2 linked regions of the Methylosinus trichosporium OB3b genome follow. The protein of the gene in region 1 interacts with the protein of each later gene in a pairwise test. Links are inferred from orthologs where the notes say so. Each region holds a gene or a part of one and is shown on either strand. Other genes may lie near its edges. The genes, in order: CQW49_RS23720 and rsfS.

The links.
Region 2: the proteins of CQW49_RS23720 (region 1) and rsfS interact in binary tests that used the Escherichia coli proteins (3 or more experiments, as listed by UniProt). The link is inferred for Methylosinus trichosporium OB3b from one-to-one orthologs.

Annotation. Positions count from the first base shown.
Region 1 is NZ_CP023740.1:72,966-84,242, forward strand. The notes cover bases 2,592-5,498. They hold CQW49_RS23720 (ATP-binding protein), read left to right. Parts: upstream 2,592-3,457; coding sequence 3,458-4,540; downstream 4,541-5,498. Other genes in these bases: CQW49_RS23715 (DUF5691 domain-containing protein), read left to right, coding at 2,592-3,456; CQW49_RS23725 (DUF5682 family protein), read left to right, coding at 4,545-5,498. Outside these bases: CQW49_RS23705 (recombinase family protein), read right to left, coding at 1-431; CQW49_RS23710 (SWIM zinc finger family protein), read left to right, coding at 620-2,029; more of CQW49_RS23715, read left to right, coding at 2,026-2,591; more of CQW49_RS23725, read left to right, coding at 5,499-6,779; CQW49_RS24945 (hypothetical protein), read right to left, coding at 8,367-8,516; CQW49_RS26450 (immunity protein Imm33 domain-containing protein), read right to left, coding at 8,573-8,914; IS66-like element accessory protein TnpA, read left to right, coding at 9,765-10,127; IS66 family insertion sequence element accessory protein TnpB, read left to right, coding at 10,124-10,471; tnpC (IS66 family transposase), read left to right, coding at 10,540-11,277.
Region 2 is NZ_CP023737.1:3,865,379-3,876,720, forward strand. The notes cover bases 1-2,972. They hold rsfS (ribosome silencing factor), read left to right. Parts: upstream 1-1,265; coding sequence 1,266-1,679; downstream 1,680-2,972. Other genes in these bases: CQW49_RS18275 (quinone oxidoreductase family protein), read left to right, coding at 1-834; rlmH (23S rRNA (pseudouridine(1915)-N(3))-methyltransferase RlmH), read left to right, coding at 1,740-2,219; CQW49_RS24755 (hypothetical protein), read left to right, coding at 2,451-2,804. Also shown: CQW49_RS18295 (phosphoenolpyruvate carboxykinase (ATP)), read left to right, coding at 3,061-3,906; CQW49_RS18300 (PqqD family peptide modification chaperone), read left to right, coding at 3,930-4,238; CQW49_RS18305 (GNAT family N-acetyltransferase), read left to right, coding at 4,235-4,906; CQW49_RS18310 (asparagine synthetase B family protein), read left to right, coding at 4,954-6,867; CQW49_RS18315 (aminotransferase class III-fold pyridoxal phosphate-dependent enzyme), read left to right, coding at 7,102-8,037; CQW49_RS18320 (sulfatase-like hydrolase/transferase), read left to right, coding at 8,269-10,662; CQW49_RS18325 (formylglycine-generating enzyme family protein), read left to right, coding at 10,668-11,342. UniProt on the Escherichia coli protein: Functions as a ribosomal silencing factor. Interacts with ribosomal protein uL14 (rplN), blocking formation of intersubunit bridge B8.

The sequences.
Region 1 (11,277 bases):
GACGAATAGAAAATTTTGGGCGCCAGCCTTGTAATCCTGCTCCCTGACACGAGATCGGTTTGCGTCGCCGTGCCTTTGGCGAGGGGCGCAAGCGCCTCCTTTCGCTGATGGCGATTGAGGGCAGGGGGCCGCCCCATGTGAACGCCTTGCGCCTTGGCGCGGCTGCGGCCCTCGCCGGTGCGGGCGCGGATTAGCTCGCGCTCGAACTCAGCGTGCCCGCCGAGAACGGCCAACATCAATTTGCCGTGCAGTGTCGTGATGTCGGACCATGTGTCCGCGAGCGAGCGGAAGCCCGCTTCGGCTTTCGCAATGGAGTCGAGCGTGTTGAGAAGATCGGCGTCGAGCGGGCGAGGCGGTCGCATCACCAGCAACACGTCGCCCTTGCCAGCGGCGAGGGCGCGGTGGAGCTGGGCGGGCCGGAGCCAAGTCAAATTCGCGGTCGAGCCTTTCTTGCGAACGTCCGCTCCTGGCGCCTTCCGGCCGCAGCCACGAGGCTCGCGGGTTTTTTCCGAAGCGACCGAGCCGGCCTCGACACACTTGGGAGTAACGCTCCGATCGGCTATTCTCTCCGCACAGTTTCGTTTCAGCCTATTCGTCGCCCAAGGCGCAAGGTGATTTTGTGGCGCTCACTCTCACTCGCATCGAGGCGCTCGCGCCGGACCAGGCTTCGCTCGCTGCGGCGCGCAAGCTCCTGAAACCCTCGAGCTGGCCGACTTTGGCGAGCGACGAGCAGGGGCTCGTTTGGGGCGAGGCGCAGGGGTTCGGCTCGGCGCCCTATCGCGTCATCGTCTGCGAAACCGACGCCGGCTATAAATGCACCTGCCCCAGCCGAAAATTTCCCTGCAAGCATTCGCTCGCGCTGATGTGGCTGCGCGTCGAGGGACAGGCGAGTTTTGCGCAAGGCGAGGCTCCGCAATGGGTGCGCGACTGGACGGCGCGTCGACGCGGCCCCTCCGCCGAGTCCGCCGAGCAGCCCCCGCGCGAGACCTCGATCGCGAAGGCGATCCTCGATGAAAACGCGACCGCGGAGACGGCCCCGGAGGCGGAGGCCCGCGCCGCCGCTCTGCGCGAGAAAAACCGCAAAGCGCGCGAGGCGGGCGTGCTAGCGGGTCTGGACGAGCTCGATGTCTGGCTGAAGGATCAGATCGAGCGCGGCCTCGCCGTCTTCGTCGTCGATGCGGCTTCGTCCTGCCGCAAGATGGCGGAGCGCCTCGTCGACGCCAAGGCCCCCGGCCTCGCGACGCGCCTCGACAGCCTACCGGCGCGGCTCTTCGGACTCGGCGAGGCGCTGCGTCCGCAGGCGGCCGCCGAGGAGCTCGGACTGCTTCATCTGATCGCGGAAGCCTATCGTCGGCAGGCGACGCTCGACGCGCCGCTTCGCGACGACGTGCGCCAGATGATCGGCTGGACGCAGACGCGCGAGGCCTTGCTCGCCGATTCCGGCGCGCTGCGGGTCTCGGGTCGTTGGCGCGTGTTCCTGACGCGAGCCATCGTCCAGCCGGATCGGCTGAGGCGGGTCGAGACTTGGCTCCTGCGCGAGCGCGACGCGCAAGGGCCGCGCTTTGCGTTGCTGCTCGATTTCGTGCCGCTGTCCGGCGGCGGCAACGTTTTCGGCTATTCGACTGGAGACGGGTTCGAGGCCGAGCTTGTCTTTTACGGCTCTCCCGTGCCGTTGCGAGCGCTGGTCGCGCGCCAGATCGGGCCTTCGGCGCAGAGCTCCGCGGCGCCTCTCCCCCAGCAGTCGCTCGGGCGCGCCTTCGAGACCTATCGCAGCGCGCTCGCCGCGCGGCCCTGGCTCGATATCTGGCCGATGGCCTTCCACGGCGCGCGCGTCCGACGCGCCGCCTCCGGGACCTTTCTCGTCGACGAGACGGACGCAGGCTTCGCTCTGCCGCTCGCTTCGGAGCAGGACGCCGCCGCGCCCGGCCTCGCCATGGCGTCGCGACTCGACGGCGTCGGCCTCTGGGATGGACGCGTATTTCTCCTCGCCGAAGCGAGTTCCGATCTCGGCCGATGGACGCAGGCATGAGGCGCGCGGCCGTCTCCTCTCTCCTGCCCGGCTTCGTCGTCGGGACGTCGCGACGCGCGCTCGATTATTCGCGCCTCGCCGTTCCGCCCGCCGATCCGAAGGCCGATCTGAAAGCTCTGGCGCTGCTCGCGACGGCGTTGCGCTTCGCGCCGCCGCCCGCGCCGGAAACCTATTTCGCGGTCAGTCCGCGCGACTCCGGGCGGCGCCTCGTGACGCAAGAACAGCGCGCGCTCATGCTTCGTCTCTTCGCCTCCGGGAAGCCCGCGCTCGCGCCACAGGACGATCTCGCTTTCGCTGTCGCGCTCGCCATGGAGCGGGCGCGAGTCGCGCCGCATCCATTCGATTTTCACCGCTTGGAGCCCTTCCTGCGCGCGCATGCGGAACGGTTCGGCGCCGACGCGCTGGCCTTCATCGAGCGCGACAAGGCGATCGAGGAACGGCGCAGCTATTTCGACGCGGAATTCATCGTCGACGACAATTGGATCGACGCCACGCCCGCCCGCCGCGGCGATTTTCTCGAGCGGCGCCGGCTGAGCGATGCGCCCCGCGCGCGGGAGTTGGCGGAGGCCGTTTGGTCCGGCGAGTCCGCCGACATGCGCTTTCGTCTGCTGAAAGCCTTTCGTGTCGGGCTCTGCGTCGAGGACCGCGCATTTTTGGAAGGGCTCGCCAAGGATCGCGCGCCCAAGGTGCGCGACCTCGCCGCGCGCCTTCTCGGCAAGCTCGCCGGCGCCGATCCGATGCTGGCGGAGGCGATGAAACGCATTCGCGTCGGCAGCCGGGGCCTGCTGCGCAAACGCCTCGCGCTGACGATGGAGCTGCCGGCGACCGTGGCAAAGAATAATTGGCGTCAATGGGTGCGCGAGACATTCTCCGAGATCGAGATCGCCGATTTCGTCTCGGCGCTCGGCGCGACAGAAGAGGAAGCGATCGAGGCGGCGAAGGGCGATGCGCCGCTCCTCGGCGCAATGCTGCTGATGACGCTCCGTGCTCGCCGCTTCGATCTCTTCCGCAAGGTCGCGCCCCTCGGCGCCGATCCGCTCTGGCTGCTGATCGAGGATTTCTTCGCCGACAGCCTCGATCTTCCGCCGGACGATCGGCAGTCCTTCGCCGCCGCCATTTTGCAGGCGGAGGCGCCCGACGCTCGCGGCGGTGGAGTGCTGGCGCAAGCGATGAGCCGTCTGCTGCGCATTCTCGAAGCCCCGCTCGCCGCGCCGACCTTCGACCATCTCTTTCAGTTGGTGGCGAAAGCCGATGCGCAAGCCGTCGAAGCGGCGGCCCAGCCCCGCCTCGTCGCCCTGGCGCCCGCCGAATTCCACCCGCGCCTGCGCTCGCGTCTCGAGGCCAACGCCTCGGATGAGGCCGCGCAAAGCCTCGTCGCGCTCGATCTTCTCGACAGTCTCGAAAGCATTTCGACCCATGGCCAATAATATGAATGAACTGAAATTGCGCCGGCCCGCAGAAGATATTTTCGTGCAGGAGCTCGACGCGCTGCGGCGCGGCGACGACCGGCCTCGGCCCGAGAATTGGCTGATGTCGCCGCAGGCGGCGGTCACTTATCTCATCGGCGGAAAGGCCAAGGACGGAACACCGATCTCCGCCAAATATGTCGGCAATCGGCGCCTCGTCGAGACGGCGGTCGCGACGCTGGCGACGGATCGCGCGCTGCTGCTGCTCGGCCTGCCGGGCACGGCGAAATCATGGGTGTCGGAACATCTCGCGGCGGCCGTCTCCGGCACGTCGAAGCGGCTCATTCAATGCACCGCCGGCACGGACGAGAATCAAATCCGCTATGGCTGGAACTACGCCATGCTGCTCGCGCATGGTCCATCCATGGACGCGCTCGTCAAGACGCCGCTGACGCGCGCCATGGAGGATGGAAGCATCCTTCGGCTCGAGGAGCTGACCCGCATGGGCTCCGACACGCAGGACACGCTCATCACCGTGCTGTCGGAAAAGACGCTGCCGATCCCCGAGCTCGACACGGCCATAGACGCGCGGCGCGGCTTCAATGTCATCGCGACGGCCAATAATCGCGACAAGGGCGTCAATGAATTGTCCTCCGCGTTGAAGCGGCGCTTCAATGTCGTCGTGCTGCCGTCGCCGGCGACGATCGAGGAAGAGACCGGAATCGTCGTCAAGCGCGTGCGCGAGACCGTCACAGGACTCGGCCTGCCGCCGATCAAATCGCCGGATGCGGAGCTCATGCGCATCGTCACTCTGTTTCGGGAATTGCGCGACGGCAAGACGCTGAACGGCAAGATCAAGCTGAAGACGCCCTCTGGCTCGCTCTCCACGGCGGAGGCGATCTCCGTCGGCGTCGGCGCCTGGGCCGAGGCGGCGCATTTCGGCGAGGGCGCGATGGCGGCCGAGCACATGGCCGCCAATCTCGTCGGCGCCGTAGTCAAGGACCCGGTGCAGGACATGGTCGCGCTTCAAGAATATCTCGAGAATGTGATGCGCTCCCGCGAGGGATGGGACGATCTCTATGGCGCGATCCGCGACGTGATCTGACGCGATGGACTCCCATCTCCATCTTCTCGGCGTGCGCCATCACGGGCCGGGCTCGGCGGCGCTGCTCGTCGCCGCGCTCGACAGGCTCGACCCCGCCGTCGTGCTGATCGAGGGCGCGCCGGAAGGCGAAGCGCTCGCGCCGCATGTCCGCGGCGACGGGTTGAAGCCGCCGGTCGCCATGCTGTTCTACGCGCCGGGCGAGGCCAAGCGCGCGGTCTTCGCGCCCTTCGCGGAATTCTCGCCCGAATGGCAAGCCATGCGCTGGGCGCTCGCGCGCGGCCGTCCTCTGCGCTTCATCGATTGGCCGGCGAGCGTCTCTCTCGCCTTCACGCAGAAGGACGAGGATGCGGAGGCGCAGCGCTCCGACCCGCTCGACCTTCTGGCCGAAGCGGCCGGCGTCGCCAATGGCGAAGCGCTGTGGAATACGCTCGTCGAGGAGAGCGGCGGCGCGAGCGATCCAGTCGCCGCTTTCGCCGCCATCGGCGAAGCCATGACCGAGGCGCGCCGCCATGCCGAGGAGAGCGGCGCGCCCGCCGCCCGTCGCGACGCGATCCGCGAAGCCTTCATGCGTCTCTCCATCCGGAAGGCGCTTCAGGATTTCGGCGGCGCCGTGGTCGCGATCGTCGGCGCCTGGCACATCGACGGCCTCCGCGCGAAAGTTTCGCCCACGGTCGACAAAGCGACGATCAAAGGCCTCGCGAAAGTGAAGGTCGAAGCGACCTGGGCGCCCTGGACCGACAGCCGTCTCGCCTTTGCCTCCGGCTATGGCGCCGGCGTCGTCTCGCCCGGCTGGTTCCGACATCTCTGGCGCGCCTATCGCGAAGAGACGTTCGAGCCCCTATCCTTCGCGGCCGGCTGGCAGGCGCGCACGGCGACCCTGCTCCGAGCGGAGGGCTTCGCCGCCTCGCCCGCCGCCGCCATAGAGGCCGCGCGGCTCACACTGTCGCTCTGCGGATTGCGCGATCTCGCGACGCCCGGCCTCGACGAGATGCGCGATGGCGCGCTGGCCGCGCTCTGCAATGGCGATCCTGTGCCGCTGCGCGTCGTCGAGCGGCGGCTCTATATCGGCGAGACAATCGGCGAGATTTCCGGCGACGCGCCGCAGAGCCCGCTCGCGCGTGATCTCGCGCTCTGGCAGAAGCGCGTGAGGCTGGAGCCGAAGGATATCGAGAGCGACATACGTCTCGATCTGCGCACCGAGGCGGGTCTCGCGAAATCGACGCTGCTGCATCGGCTGCTTCTGCTCGGCGTCTCCTGGGGGACGCTCATCGAGGCGGACGCCGGCCGCGGCACGTTTCGCGAAATCTGGCGCCTCTCCTGGCGTCCGGAATTTTCGGTCGCGCTCGCCGAGGCGCTGATCTACGGCGTCACGATCGAGGAGGCCGCCGGCAATATCATCCGCGACCGCGCCGCGCATTGCGCGCGCGTCATGGACATGGCCAAGATCGTCCGCGCGAGCCTCGTCGCCGATCTTCCCGACGCCGCCGGAGCGGCGATCTCAGCGCTCCAGGCGCTCGCCGTCGACGCCAGCGATCTCACCGATCTGATGCTCGCCATAGCGCCGCTCGCGAGCGCGCTGCGCTATGGCGTCGCACGGCGGCTCCCCGAGGAGGCGCTGCGCGCGCTGGTGCATGCGCTCGCGGTGGAGGTCAATGCGGGCGTGCGCATCGGCTCGCGTCAACTCGCCGCCGATGTCGCCGCGGCGCGCGTTGCAGCCATGCGCGGCTTCGACGAGGCGCTGGCGATCTTCGACGCGCCCGATCTCGTCGCCGGCTGGCGCAAGGCGCTGACGCTCATCGTCGAGGACGAGCAGAGCGCGCCGGCGGCGGCGGGCTTCGCGCTTCGGCGCCTCCTCGATCTCGGCCTCTGGACCGCGGAGGCAGCCGCCGCGGCTTTCGTGCGCCGCATGTCCGCCGCGCCGCTGGAGGCTGGCGCCTTCCTCGAGCATTTCGTCGCCGGCGGCGCGGAAATTCTGCTTCAGGACGCGGCGCTGCTCGCGCTCGTGGACGCTTTCATCGTCGATCTCGACGACGATTCCTTTCTCGCCGCGCTTCCCTTGCTGCGACGCGCCTTCTCGGGCTTCGACAGCACGGCGCGCATCCGGCTTATCGATGGCGTCGCGCAAGGGCGGCGCACGCTCTCGCACGCGCCCGCGCCAGAACCCGAGGAGGATGATCCGGCCTTTGCGGCCGCGCTTCCTTTGCTGCTGCGCATTCTCGGACTCGAGGCCGCGTCATGACCAACGACAAGGAACGCATGCGCCGCTGGCGTCTCGCGGTCGGCGGCGAGGAGGCGGAGGCCGCTCTTTCGGACGCTGACCAGCGCCTCTCTCGCGCGCTCGGCGCGCTCTATGAGAGCGACCCCAAGACCGGCCGCCGTGGCGGGCTCGGCGCTTCGGCACCGCGCGTCGCGCGCTGGATCGACGACATTCGCGAATTTTTTCCGGCCTCCGTCGTCGAGGTGATTCAGAAGGACGCCTTCGAACGCCTCAATCTCAAAGCGCTGCTGTTGGATCCGGAGTTCATTGCGACTCTGGAGCCCGACGTGCATCTCGTCGCCGACCTCATGTCTCTGCGTTCGGCGATGCCGGAGAAGGCCAAGTGCTCCGCGCGCCTCGTCGTGCGGGCATGTGGTGGACGAGCTTATGCGGCGCCTCGCGCATAGGATGCTCGAAACGCTGCGCGGCGCGCTCGACCGCCAAAAGCGCACGCGGCGTCCCCGCGCGGCGGACATAGATTGGCGCCGGACCATCGGCGCCAATCTGCGCCATTATCAGCCGGAGCATAGGGCCATCGTGCCCGAGACGCTCATCGGCTTCGCGCGCCGGTCGAAGCAGCGCGCCGATATCGATCATGTGATCCTGTGCGTCGACCAATCGGGCTCGATGGCGGCCTCTGTCGTTTACGCGTCGATCTTCGCGGCGGTGATGGCGTCGCTGCCGGCGGTGCGCACCTCGCCGTCTGCTTCGATACGGCGATCGTCGATCTCACCCAGCAATGGCCGATCCTGTCGATGTGTTGTTCGGGGTGCAGCTCGGCGGCGGCACCGACATCAACAAGGCGCTGGCCTATTGCGAGGGCCTCGTCGAGCAGCCGGCGAAGACGCATCTCGTTCTGATCAGCGATCTCTTCGAGGGCGGAAGTGCGAAGGACATGATCGCCCGTGTCGCATCGCTGAAGCAAGCGGGCGTGAATGTCATCGTCCTGCTCGCTCTGTCGGATCTCGGCCGCCCCGGCTATGACGCCAATCACGCAGGGCTGATCGCCGCGCTCGACTGTCCCGTGTTCGCCTGCACACCCGACCAGTTTCCGGGCCTCATGGCGACGGCGCTCACCAGGCGGGACATCGGCGCCTGGGCCGCCGCGAACGACATCGCCGTCGTGAGAGCGACCGGCCGTATTTAGCTGAGGCGGTAGACCAACGATCGCTCGCCGGCGGAGCACGAGCGACATAACATCCGCCGCGGTGATGGCGCTTGAACAATCGCTTTTTCCACGATTTACGCGCTCACATTTCGCCTACTGCCCCGCCCGCCAGGGAGATCGATACGGGACCACTTCTCCGAAGATTGATTCGGAACGGGCCAGGGATCTGCCCCGCAAAGCGACGAGCGCTCACCACAGACCGGCGCCGATATCGATCTCCCTCATGCCCAAGCCGCGGACTGCACGAAAAGTGCGCGATAATCCTCGAATTCTGAGATCGGCCCGCGACAGCGCTGCAAAGCCCCAGCGCATTGTCCGAGCATGGCCGACGTCATCTCCCTCCCTCTCCGCATGATCTCGATCCATCGGCCGTGTCGAATAATTGACAAAGATCGGGACAGTCAGGAATCTTGCGTGCGGGGCCGGGTTCCCATCACCGTATTCTCAGACTTATAATAAGCGCCGACGTCGGTTTTGGAGAGGAGATTGCCGATCGGCGAATAGGAGAAGCGCTTGACGATCGAGGACGGTGAGGCGGCGCGGGTCGCCATGGTCAGGCGGTCGAGCTCGTCATAATCGAAGCTGTCCGAGACGCCCGATGTTGAAGCTACTTCAACTCTTTGTCAGACCACACGTCACGGTAATGCTCTGTAACCAAGAATCTCCAGCCTGGCGGAAGTCCCAAGAATGGCAGCACGAGCGGAGCCCACTCTTGTAGATGTATTCCATGGAGTGGCACAAAAAAATCTTCCTCCGTAGACAAGTTCTCGCCAGCCCAAATGTACCATCCGCTTGTTTCCTTGTCTGGGGAAATCCGCATCCCATTTATTGGGCGGATTCCCTCTTTAAGGTTCCTGGAAACGCCCACTTTCAGAGCAAGATCGCAACCATAATATGGCGCGCTGAACTGCGAGCATATTTGCTTTTGGGCCTCTTCAAGGTCGATCATTTCAGAATCCAAACTTGAGCTTCATGGTTCTGCTGAAGGCGCTCAATTGACCGCCTTGTATTGCAGAGCACGTTGGGCAGTGAGGCTGAACGGCACTTATCGAACTCTGGCCCTGTATATCGATAGAGCCTTGTCTATAATACTGAACGATGAGCGGATCAATGTGATCGGCAATTTGGTTACTTGTTATTTGCCCACAATCGACACAGGGCTGCCCTTGAACCGCGGCTCTTTGAGCAGCTGTAGGGCCTGCTCCAGACGGGCGAGTGTATGGCCGAGACACGTTGCTGCTTGGTTCAAAGCTGCTGTCGGGAACTCCGGATTTAGCACCTCCTTGGTTTTCCGAATACCAAGTGTAGAGCCCCTCGCCCAGCGCCGCGCCGGCTGCAGCGCCGCTCTGCGCGCCGGCATAGCCGCCGACAACCGCTCCGGCGAGTGCGCCAGCCGGAGTTCCGACCAGCACGCCAGCTCCCGTAGGCGCGCTGAGGCCAAATCCTTCGCCGCCTCCGACGGCCGCGCCCACAAGCACTCCTACAATGCCTCCACCGATGCCACCGAATATGCTTCCGACGGTTCTCGCGCAAGGCAATCCACAGCCGATTGTGTAGGCGTAAGCCCCACTGCCCGTCGCGTATCCCGCGGCGATGGTGGAGGCGGGGGCGTGTTCCGGGGGCGGCGTGAGGTTGGGCTGCCTCGTCATGAAAAAGCCCGCGGCTCGCAGCTGCGGCCCATAGATCCGCAGAAACGTATCCCTACGCCGTGGGCCGCCTTTTCAAAATCGATGGAATAGAGCGAAGCTGCGCAGCTAAGTCGGCTTTATGAGCGAGGCAAGCTGCACAGCATGGGTCGGATGACATTGATCACGGGCGGCGAACGACGGCGCCGATGGAGAAACGAAGACCGGACGCGGATATTGGCGGCGATCGCCGAGCCGGGCGCGGTGGTCGCCGATGTGGCGCGGCGCGAGGATGTTTGCACGAGCCTCGTCTACAAATGGCGGCGCGCGGCGCAGCGGGAGGCGAGCGCCGCTGTGTGCGGATTTTCGCCGGTGATCATCGAGCCCGCTCCGCGAGTGGCGACGTCACAGGAACAGCCGCTGCAAGAATCCGCGGCCGGCGTCGTCGAAGTCGAGCTGAACGACGTGCGTGTGAAGATCAGCGCCACGGCGCCGTCTTCCGTGATCGCTGCGACCTTGAAGGCGCTGCGCTCATGATTCCCTTGCCTGCGGGTTGCCGGGTCTGGATCGCCACCGGCCATACGGATATGCGACGCGGCATGCAGGGCCTGGCGCTTCAGGTTCAAGAGCAGTTGCAACGCGATCCTCACGCCGGTGACCTCTACATTTTCCGCGGGCGCCGCGGCGATCTCGCAAAAATCCTCTGGCACGACGGGCTCGGCCTGTCGTTATACGCCAAGCGGCTCGACCGTGGAAAGTTCATCTGGCCCTCGGCGAGCGCGGGCGCGGTGTCGATTTCGGCCGCCCAGATGGCCTATATGCTCGAGGGAATTGATTGGCGAAATCCGCAATCGACATGGCGTCCAGCAAGCGCGGGATGAGCGAAAAAGCTGGGGTCGGACGCATTTTGGGGCGCCACAAATCGAAAGATTTGTGATTCACTCGCTATATGGACGCCATCGGCAAAGCCCTGTTGGACGAAAACGCCGCGCTGAGAGCCGAGCTCGCCGTCGCGCGCGCGAAGGCGTCGGAAGACATGGCGCTGATCGCCGCGCAGAAGCTTCAGATCGCCAAGCTGGAGCGCCAGATATACGGGCAGAAATCGGAGCGGTCGGCGCGTCTTCTCGAGCAATTGGCGCTCATGTTCGAAGAGCTGGAAGCGAGCGCGACGGAAGACGAGATCGCCGCGGAACAGGCGGTCGCGAAGACGACGGCGGTCGCCGGCTTCGCGCGCAAACGGCCGGAGCGCAACACCTTCCCGGAACACCTGCCGCGCGAGCGCGTCGTGATCGAGGCGCCGACGAGCTGCGCCTGCTGTGGCGGCCAGCGCCTGCGCAAGCTCGGCGAGGATGTGACGCAGACATTGGAGACGACGCCGCGTCAGTGGAAAGTGATCGAGACCGTGCGGGAAAAGTTCTCCTGCCGGGACTGCGAGAAGATCACGCAGCCGCCGGCGCCATTCCATGTCGTTCCGCGCGGCTGGGCGGGGCCGAGCCTTTTGGCGATGATCGCTTTCGAGAAGTTCGGCCAGCATCAGCCGCTGAACCGTCAGGCGGATCGTTATGCGCTCGAAGGCGCGCCGATCGCTTTGTCGACCATGGCCGATGCGATCGGCTCCATTTGCGCCGCGCTCGAGCCACTGCGCCTTCTCATAGAAGAGCATGTTCTCTCTGCCGAGCGCCTGCAT
Region 2 (11,342 bases), on another replicon or contig:
TATCGCAGCGGCGCCTATCCGACGGCCTTGCCCTTCACCCCGGGCCTCGAGGGCGCCGGCGATGTGGTCGCCCTCGGCGAAGGGGTCGAAAATTTCAAGATCGGCGACCGCGTCGCCTATGTCGGCCCGCTCGGCGGCTATGCGGAGGTCCGCAATGTGCCCGCCGCCTCGCTGGCGCCGCTGCCGAAGTCCTTTTCCTACGAGACCGGCGCGACGATGATGCTGAAGGGCCTCACCGCGCAATATCTGCTGCGTCGCACGCATAAGGTGAAGAAGGGCGACCGGCTGCTGGTGCATGCCGGCGCCGGCGGCATGGGCCAGCTGCTGTGCCGCTGGGCCAGCGCGCTCGGGGCGAGGGTGATCGCCACCGTCGGCGATGAGGAGAAGGTGAAGATCGCGCGCGCCGCCGGCGCCGAGCACGTGATTCTCTATCGCAGCGAGGATTTCGTCGCCGCGGTGCGCGAGATCACCAAGGGCAAGCTCTGCGATGTCGTCTATGACGGCGTCGGCCGCGCCACTTTCCCGGCCTCGCTCGATTGCCTGCGGCCCTTCGGCCTCTTCGTCAGCTATGGCTCGGCTTCGGGGAAGATCGACGCTTTCGACATCAACCTCCTGTCGCAGAAGGGCTCGCTGTTCGCGACGCGGCCGTCGCTGTTCACCCATATCGCCCGCCGCGCCGATCTCGAGGAGATGACCAAGGACGTGGTGCGCGCGGTGAAGAAAGGCGACCTCGTTTTTGAGCGTCCGACGCTCTACCGACTCGCCGACGCCGCCCGAGCCCATGCGGATCTCGAGGCGCGGCGCACGAGCGGGGCGCTGGTTCTCATCCCCTGAAGGAAAAAGTCGAGGACTGTGACATTTCTGTCACAGCTCCGTAACGGCGCCGGCGGCGGCCGCGCTCGCAAAATCTAGACTGTTGAATTGGCGGCGGCTGCCGATTCGCTCTCGGTCGCGCCGCGATGCGACGGCGGGCGGTTTCGCGGCGCCCGGGCGGCCCGCATGCCCGCGCTCTGGACAAATGCGACGAAATATGCCGCGCGCCCTCGCGAGGAATCGGCTAGTTTTCGTAATCGTCCCGGCTTCGAGGTTCCTCCCACCTCACGATGGGCCCGGACCGCCTTCCAAAACCCGGCCCTGAGCCGGGTTTTTTTTGTTTCGGCCGAAAAGCGTGGACTGGACCGTTACATATATCTGGTTGCAATCGTCCTGAAAACGTCTCATCTTGTGACTGCGGCGCCAGCGCCGCGAAACATGAGGGTCGCAAGCTGACGACAAGTGTTCTCGAAGGGGCGGCTCGCGCGCCGTCCCGGCCGGCCGCCGGGCCGATCGGCCCGCTCGCCGGATCCATAGCGCCGAAAATCCTGTCGAGCCTGGAAGACGCCAAGGCCGAGGACGTCATCTCCATTGATCTGCGCGGAAAGACGACGATCGCCGATGACATGATCATCGCGACCGGTCGCTCGACCGTGCATGTCAGCGCCATCGCAGACAAGGTGCTCAAAGCCTGCAAGGAAGCCGGTCACGTCGCCCCGCGCGTCGAAGGCCTGCCACAGGGCGATTGGGTGCTGATCGACGCGGGCGACGTCATCGTCCATATCTTCCGTCCGGAAGTACGCCAGTTCTACAATCTCGAGAAGATGTGGGGCGGAGCGCGTCCGACGGAGTTGCGCGTCGTCTGACGCGCGAGGCACGACTGGAGCCGAAGCGTCATTTGCTTTCGCGAATGACCGCGAGGGGCGATGCGTCTCGGATTATTATGTGTCGGGCGGCTGAAGGCCGGGCCGGAGCGAGAGATTTACGCGCGCTATGCGTCGCGGATCGCGGCTCTGCGCAATCTCGGCTTCGCCGGGCTCGATCTGCAGGAGATCGACGAGAGCAAGGCCCGCACCCCTGCCGAGCGCATGGCGCAGGAGGGAGCCGCTCTGCTGGCCGCCACGCCGGCGGGCGCGAGACTCGTCGTCTTCGATGAGCGCGGCCGGGCCGCCTCGAGCGTCGATTTCGCCCGGCTGCTGGAAAGCGAACGTGATCGCGGCGTGAAGGCGCTGGCTTTCGCCATCGGGGGCGCCGAGGGGCTCGCGCCGGCGGCGCGCGAACGGGCGCAGGCGGTGTTCTCCTTCGGCGCGATGACCCTGCCGCATCAGCTCGTGCGCATTCTCGTCGCCGAGCAGATTTATCGCGCCATGACGATCCTCTCCGGTCATCCTTATCATCGCGGCTGACGATTCGGTTGCGGAGCGATCGGTGCGCTCCGCCTTGCGGACGTCGGTTGCCTCGACCTCGGCGACGCACGAAACACGAGTCGTCGATTCTCCACCGTTTTCTCGGCGGAAGCCGAAGCAGAGCTCTGTCGCTCTTATCATCTTTGCGGCGCGCCGCTCGCAGCAGAAAAGCAGCGTGAGTTGCGCGTCGCGCGCGGCATCCACGCCGATCTCCGAGGTGATTCGAACCGCATGCTTCTCGTGAGCGGCGCCGCGCGTTCGTCGATGCGAGCAAAATGCGGCTTGTCGATCCGTGAGACTACGAAAGCCGATCGCCTTGACAATCTCGGCGTCTGCTTCACTATCGCAGCACTATTTCGAGCATTGCATCACGTCATCACAATTGGAAGGAGACAATCCATGTCCGCCGGCGACAGCGAATTTTTTTCTGCAGCGTCTTGCAGCGCCTCCGACGAGAAGAGCCAGAGCGCGGCGTCGCGGGATTGGCGCCGTCCATCGGCTCGGCGACTGGACTTGTCCGAGGCCGAGTTTTTCTTCACCACGCCGGCGGTCGATGGGACCACCGACAAGGATAAGAAGTCCTGAGCCTCATGCATCGGGCGATGCTCGTCGGGACATCGCCTCCGGTGTCGTAATCCCTCGCGGATGTGGCGGTCTTTCGAGCTCGGGTCTGCGTGCGATAGATGCGCGGCCCAATTGCAAGTTCTCATCGGACGACGTTATGACGGATGCCAATTGCGCAGAACATCATTGCTCATGTTTCGGCTTGCATATTCGCTCGCAGATCGCGCTTCCAGAAATCGACGAATGTCCGCCCCATCGTCAACCGAGCTTGCCGCTGGTGGCGGTGAGGCGCGGCGACCTCGGCGAGCTGGAGCCGTATTTCCGCGAGGGAAGCGATCGATTGCATGTCGAGGATAGCGGCGTCGCCTTTTCGGTCGCGGGCGTCGCGCGCTATCTGGTGAAGGACGGGCGCGAGATCGTTGTCGATGCAATCCCCGGCGCTTCGCCGCGCAGCATTCGTCTCTTTCTGCTCGGCTCCGCCTTCGGCATTCTCTGTCATCAACGCGGGCTGACGCCTCTGCACGCCAATGCGATCGTGCTGCAGGGGGAAGCCGTCGCTTTCGCCGGTCCGACCGGCGCCGGCAAATCGACTCTCGCGGCGTATTTTTTGAGCCGTGGCTGTCATCTGCTCTGCGACGACGTCTGCGTCGTGAGCTTCGATCGCGACGGCGCGCCTCTGGCTTGGCCCGGTCCGCCGCGCCTCAAACTGTGGCGGGATGCGGTCGCCTCCCTCGGCCACGACGACGAGAGCCTCGAACGTGTCGTCGAAGGCCATCACAAGTTTCACATGCCGTTCTCGCGCGGCCTCGGCGATGGGCCGTTTCCATTGCGGCGTCTCTATGTGCTGGGCGCGGCGCCGGCGCAATCGGACACGAGCTTTCGTCGCCTGCGCGGCGTCGATGCGATCGATGCGATCTTCGCGCAGACCTATCGCAACCGATTTCTCGGCCGCATGGGTCTGCGCGCACGCCATCTGCAGCTGAGCGCGGCGATCGCGCGGCGCACGGAAATCTTCGTCGCCTCGCGCCAATGGGGCTTCGGCGTCTTCGAGCGCGAAGCCGAGCGCATCCTGCAACACGCCGGGCGACGACAAAGCGGCCTCACACCGTCGCTCGCCTGCTGACGAAAGAGTGAAGGGAGACGAACATGGCGATCCAGCCGACGCCTCTGGCTGCGACCGACACGGTCAAGCGCGCGCAATTCGTCATCGAAGCCGATGTCGACGGCGAGATCGTCGTCTTGAATCCCGACACCGGCGCTTGCTACGGCCTCGATCGCATCGCCACCGAGATATGGAGAGAGCTGGCCGAGCCCGGCAGGGTCGGCGATATCTGCTCGGCGCTGCTCGCACGCTATGACGTCGACCGCGCCACCTGCGAGACGCAGGTGCGCGAGCTGCTCGAGCATCTGCGGGGCGAGGGCGTCGTCGAATTATGCGCGAAGGACGCGCGATGATGATCGCGGCCTCGGCGCCGACCTGCCCGGAGCCGCCGCCGGCAACGCCCTCGAGCGCGTCCAGCAAGCGGGATATTCCGCTGAATGCGGTGCAATGGGCGTTGTTCTCCGCGCTCGTCGCCGCGCCGCCACGCGACAATCCGCAGCTGCGCGCATTCTTGTCCGCGCGCCGCGACGATGCGGAGCCGGCGCCGTTGACGCAGAGCGACGATATCGAGGGCTTCTGTTGCGGCGTTCGCCTGCTCGACGAGACTTTGGCGCGCGATGCGAGCGAAGCTTCGGGTTCGAGCGACGAATTCGGCCGTCACACTTTCGTGCTTCTGCGCGAGGAGCGCGTCGTCGCTTATTATTCGCAACGTCTGCGCCGCATGCGCCGCGCGTCCGCCGAACTCGATGGCGACGCCGTCGCGATCATGCAGCTGCAGCGGCTCGCCGTGGATCGCGCGGAGCAGGGGCGGGGGGTCGGCTCGACGATGCTGCGCGCGGCGATCCTGCGCGCGTTGATGATCGGCGAGCGCTGCGGGGCGCGCGCCTTGTGCGTTCATGCGCTGTCGCCGCAGCTGAAGCGCTTCTATCTCGAACGCGGCTTTCGGCCGATGCCGGGAGTCATCGACCCGCTCGGCGTCGTGCTCACATTGGATGATGTCCGCAACGCCGCGGCGAGCTGACGCGCGCGGGCATTGGCGCGCTGCGCCGCAGAGGAGGACGCCGCTTCATGGCGATCGCCGGATGTCGTGTCTCGAGCGGCGATGGGGCGCCGCCGGACATAGAACGCTCGCTCGCGGCGATGACGCTGCGCGCGTCGACGACGAAGCGTCGGACGAGCGTCCTTCGTGATGGCGGCGCCGTCTTCGGACGTTGCGACGAGGGACAGATCTCGGCCGGGACTCCGCGCGGGATTGCGACCGTCGCCGCCTTCGACGGCCGGCTGGACAATCGCAGCGAGCTGCTGCGCATGCTCGGCGCCGACGGCGTGTCGCCGATGGCCAGCGACTGCGAGCTGGCGATGTTCGCCTATGCGCGCTGGGAGGGGGAATTCGCCGATCGACTCATCGGCGATTTCGCCTGCGCGATCTGGGACGGCTCGCGTCGCACGCTGCTGCTCGCCCGCGACGCCATCGGCGCGCGGCCGCTGTTCTTCTGGCGAGGGGAGGGCGCTGTCTTCTTCGCCACCGAGCCGCGCGGCCTCCTGGCTCAGCCGCAGATCCCGAAGGAGATCGACGAGGCTTGGGTCGGACGCGCGCTGGCGTGGATTCCGCAGGAGCGTGGCTCGAGCTTCTACAAAGGCCTGGAGCGCGTGACGGCGGGGCATGTGGCGCGCTTCGAGCGCGACGGCGAGGTCCGGCGATCGAAATATTGGCGGCCCGAGTCGCTCGCGCCGATTCGCTTCGCCAGCGACGACGACTATGTCGAAGGGCTGCGCGCCGCGCTCGACACAGCGGTGCGTGACCGCATCGCCGGCGGCGGGCGCATCGGCGGAGATTTGAGCGGCGGGCTCGACAGCGGCGGCGTGATGGCGACGGCGGCGCGCCGGCTGCAGCAGCACGATCGTCGTCTCACCGCCTTCACCGCCGTGCCGGCCGGCGAGATCGATCCCGCCGATTATCCCCGGCGCATCGTCGACGAAGGCGCGCTCGCCGCGCTCACCGCGGCGTCCTTTCCCAACATCGATCATGTGCGCGTCGCCAATTTCGCGGGCTCGATGTTCGATGCGAGCGACCGCGCGAGCCGCGCGATGGATTGTCCGGTGGCCGCGCCTGTCAATTCCGCATGGCTCGACGCCATCGGCGAGGAGGCGCGTCGGCGCGGCGTCGGCGTGCTGCTGACCGGCCAGATGGGCAATATGACGATGAGCTACAATGGCTCCGGCTGGCTCGTCGATTTGTGCCGCTCGGGGCGCTGGGGCGAGCTGCTGCGCGAGTTCCGCGGCCTCGTTCGACAGGGGGCCAGCTGGCCGAGCCTGATCAACCGCTACATGCTCGGGCGGGCGCCGGCCCCTCTGCGAAGGATGGTGCGGACGCTGGCGGGTCGGCCGGAGCTCGATTTTCGCCAATATTCGATGATCCGGCCCGAATTCGCAGCGCGCCTGCGCCTGCTGGAGCAAGCCCGAGAAATCTCAGGCGATCTGACCAATATCGATCGCCGCGGCGATATGCGCGTCGAGATGATCGAGACGCTCGATCTCGCAATGTACGGGCGCGCGGCCAAGCGCATGTACGGCTTCGACAGGCTCGATCCGACCGCCGATCGACGCCTCGTCGAATATTGCCTCGCCATTCCGCAAAGTCAGTTTCTGCGTGATGGACAGCCGCGCTCGTTGATGCTGCGCGCCATGGAGGGCGTGCTGCCGGACGCTGTGCTGCGGGAGCGCCGCAGAGGGCTGCAATCGGCCGATTGGCATGTGGGGCTCGCCGCCGCCCGGGACGAGATCGTCGTGGAGATCGAACGTCTCTCGCGCAGCCCGCTGGCGAGCGAAGCGCTCGATCTGCCGCGGCTGCGGCGCATGGTGGAGAATTGGCCGAGCGGCGGATGGGGGCGCAGGGAGATCTACTATCCTTATTGTTTCGCTCTGACCAAGGGCCTCGCGGTTGGCCGCCACATCCGCCAAGTCGAGGGCGTGAACGGCTGAGGGGTGGCGCGCCCTCATGGCTCGCTTCTTGCCTTTCGGTTCAGCAGGAACCGAGCGCGCAGCCTCGCCCTCGAGCAGCGGAACATGTCAGGCGCATCGTCAGAATCGGCCAATGAGCCCAATGATCAGAGCGAGCCCGTTGTCGCCGGCGACGAGTCGGGGCCGGCGAGTCCGCTCGACTTTTCGGGCTCGTGGCTCGGCTTTCCGGAGCATTCCGCGGAGAGGGCGGAGCTTATGGACGAGCCGCGAGCCGTTCCTGAGACAGGCGACCTCGCCGACGCGCTCAGCGCCAAGATCGCGCCCGTTTCCTTCGGCGATCGCGCCTATTTGTTTTCGTCCGAGGCCGAGGCTTGGCGCTACGCAGTCGAGACGATGCGGCGGCGCCAGAAGCTCGTCGGCCGACCGCAGCGGCGGCGGCTCATCGTCTGCGCCGGAGCCGCGGGAGGCTTGCCGGATGGCTTGGAGGATGATGGCGACGTCATCCTGCTCCAGAGCGACGAAGCTGGCGCATTGGCCGCGGAAGTCGACAATCGGACCGCTGGAATTCTCGTCGCTCCAGTGCGGACGAGCGCCGGCTTCGAGGTCGTTTCGCGCGGGCTGCTCGTGCGGCTGCGCGAGACCGCGGACGAATATGGGCTGGTCCTCGCTTTCGACGAGAGCGTCTGCGGCCTCGGCCGCTCGGGCATGCTGTGGGCGCATGAGTGGACGGGCGTGACCCCGGACATGATGGTCGCCCTGCATCTGCAGCGCAGCGCTCCGCCGCTGGCCGCGCTGATCGTCACGCAGAAGTCGGCGCGCGGGGCGGCGGGACTTCCGCCCCCTGCAGATCGGGCGGCGCTTCTCGCCGGCGGCGCCCTCGTGGACGGGCTGACCGCTCCGGGCTTTCTCGAGCGCGTGCAGAACAGAGGCTGGCGGCTCGAAGATCGGCTCACGGAATTGTTCTACCGGCGCCGTGGAGCCTTCACGGCGCTGGGCGGCGTCGGCCTGATGCAGGGACTGGCGTGCCCCGGAGAGGCGGAGCCCTGGCGCGCCACGCTGGCTGAACGCGGACTCCTCACTCGCGCCATGGGATCGTTCCTCGGCCTCATTCCCCCGCTCTCGGTCGAGGACGGCGACATCGACGCGGCGGTCGCCATTATCGACGCGGCTTGCGCGCTGGAGCCGCGCTGAGCGCCGCGGGGCGGGTCGCGCGCAGAGGACCGTGAGCCGAGAAGCGGCGCGCGCCCATGGGGAGGCGCGCATGTCGGAGCCTACCATGTACATGGGATGGGCCGCCCGCAGACGTGTTGCTAGAGAGGGACGAATTCGAGATCGCTCTCGAGTTCCGCCCGCGCGGACGCGCTGCTCTCAGCGCTTCGTGACGATAGGCGATTCTTCGGCTCGACGTGGAAGAGATCGTCCATGAATGCGCGTTTCACCATGACATCGGCCGTTTCCGCATTGGTCTCCGCCGTCCTCGGCCTTCTCGGCGCCGCGACGACCGCCGCACCGGCCCGCGCCGCCCCCGACATCCTCTTCATCGTCCTCGACGACGTCGGCGTCGACCAGTTGTCGATCTTCGGCTACGGCGGGGTGACGCCGCCCAAGACGCCCAATATGGCGAAGATCGCCGCCGCCGGCGTGCGCTTCTCCAATGTCTGGAGCATGCCGCAGTGCTCGTCCAGCCGCTCGACCTATTTCACCGGCCGCCTGCCGCCGCGCACCGGCGTCGGCCTGGCGATCCAGGAGAACCATTTGCCGCAGACCTACGTCTCCTCCTTCGAGACGACCCTGCCGCGGCTGCTCGAGACCGCCGGCTACAAGAGCGCGCTGGTCGGCAAATACCATCTCGGCACGGAGCGCGACCCGGCAGGCGACTGCGCACCGGCGTCGCGCGGCTTCGATAGTTTCGCCGGCAATATGCGCTCCGGACCGCCGTCGATCGATCTGACCGCCGGCAATGTCGATCCGACCGGGGCCCAGGTCTGCGGCTATTATCAGGTCGGCGCCGCCGGCGCCTGCTACACGAAAGCGTCGAGCGGCGTCTCCTGCCGCTTCATCGGCTCCGGCCAGACCGATTCCCAGACCTCGCCCGCCCGCACCTGCCTGCAGCGCGGCGGCATCTTCACCCCCGGCAAGAGCTGCGGCGCCGACGCGCCGGCGACGAGCGACTTCGACCGCTACAACGCCTATTACGTCTGGCCGCGCACCGCCTTTTCCGGCAAACGCTCCCCGACGCTGTCGAGCTGCGGCGTCGGCTCGACGGTCGATCGCACCTACCTCACCATCGCCCAGCAGAATGACGGCGTGAGCTGGTGGAAGAGCCAGACCGGGCCGCGCATGCTGACCCTGTCTTTCAACGCCATCCACGCCCCGTTGCAAAAGCCGCCGACCACCCTCGTCCCCGACCCGGACGACAAGCCGTCGGCCTGCAACTCCATGCTGCCCGACCGCGAATTGCTCAATCTGGCGATCGAGAGCCTCGACGCCGCCATCGGCCGCACCCTCGCCCAGATCGGTCTCTCCCAGCTCGGCGCCGACGGCCGCACCATCGCGCGGTTGAATCTCGGCGACACGATGGTGGCGATCATCGGCGACAATGGCAGCTTCGGCCCCACCGTGCGGGCGACCGACGGCTTCGACGTCGGCCGCTCCAAGGGCACGACCTACCAGACAGGCGTCTGGGTGCCGCTGATCGTCGCCGGCGGACAGGTGGTCCAACCCGGTCGCGTCGTCGACGCGCTGATCAGCACCGCCGACCTCTACGGCCTCTTCGCCGCCATGGCCGGCCTCGACGCCGCCAAGCTGGCGCCGCCATCCCATCGCCTCGACAGCGTCCCGATGCACGCCTATCTGACCGATCCGGCGGCGACCCCGACCCGCAAGATCAACTATACGGAAATCAACTCCGGCACCTTCACCCCCGATCTCTCCGAGCGCAGCTGGCCCTGCGTGATCGGCTCCCAGTGCTCGGACGTCCTCTTCCCGACCGAGGGTTTCTGCAAGGACAATGGCGGCGTCTGGTACGGGCCGGGCGCCGCCGCCCAATATTCCTCGTGCTGCGCCGTCGCCGCCGCCAATTCCTCGTCCAGCATTACTCCGATGGCGGTGCGCCAGCGCGCCGCCCGCGACCTTCGCTGGAAGCTGGTGCGCAGCGAGACGATGAACTGCGCCAAGCCGCTCGCCGGCTCCGGCCAGCAGCCGGTGGTGCCTTGGGCCGAATACGCCACCCAGAGCAAGGACGAGTTCTACGACCTGAAGAAGGTCGCCGGCTCCAACCCCGCCGGCATGGACTACGCCGCCAATGACAAGCTCGCCGCCTGCGCCGCCTCCGATCCGGCGACCTGCCTGCCGTCGAATCTGCGTTCGACCTACCGCAAGCTCGCCGCCGAGATCGACCGCATCGCCGGCGAGACCAGCGAGGAGGCCGCCTGCCGCGCCAAGGGCGACGGCAATCTCGATATGCGCATCGATCGCCAGGACATCGCCGACTGGCAAGCCTTCGCCGGCAAAGGTCCGAGCCGCTACGACATCAATGTCGACGGCGAGACCGACGACGACGATTTGTCGATCATCCGCGCCAATCTCGGCCGCGCCTGCATGACGGTCTGCCGCCGCGCCGATCTCGATCGCAACGGCCAGGTCGACAAGGCCGATCTGGCGCTGCTGCGCCGCCAGTCCGGCCGCTGCAAGGACACGCTGTGCGGCGGCGATCTCGACGGCGACGGCCGGGTCGCCGCCAGCGACGAGGTCTTTATGCGCAAAGCCATGGGCGTCTGCGGCGGACGAGCGCATTCCGTCGCCGTCCGCCATTGACCGGCATGCTGACCCGCGCCATCTCGCTCGTCGCCCTTGCGGCGGTCGCTCTGGCGATGTCGCAAGCGCGCGCCGTGGACCCGCAGGCCCGGCTCTGCCGAGCTTACTCCGGCACGCCCAAGGGCTTCGGCGCCGGCGACGCGCGCGCCGCTACCGCCGGCATGTCGTGGGTGGCCGGCGGCGCCTTCCTCATGGGCTCGGAGGACTTCTATCCAGAGGAGCGCCCGGCCCACCGCGTCTTTGTCGGCGGCTTCTGGATCGATCGCCACGAGGTCACCAACGCCCAGTTCGCCGCCTTCGTCGCCGCCACCGGCTGGCGCACCGTCGCCGAGACCGGCCTCGACCCGAAGGACCACCCGGGCCTGCCCGCCGAGCTCACCGCGCCGGGCTCGATGGTCTTCATCATGCCGACGACGAACCCCGGCCGCTCGCCCGAGAGCTGGTGGCGTTACGTCCACGGCGCCGACTGGCGCCATCCCGGCGGCCCCGGCACCTCGATCGACGGCAAGGACGCCGAACCGGTGGTGCATGTCGCCTGGCGCGACGCCCGCGCCTATTCCGACTGGCTCGGCCGCGACCTGCCGACCGAGGCGGAATGGGAATATGCCGCCCGCGGCGGGCTGGAGGGACGGCCCTACGCCTGGGGCTCGGAGGTCCGCCCCGACGGACGTTACATGGCC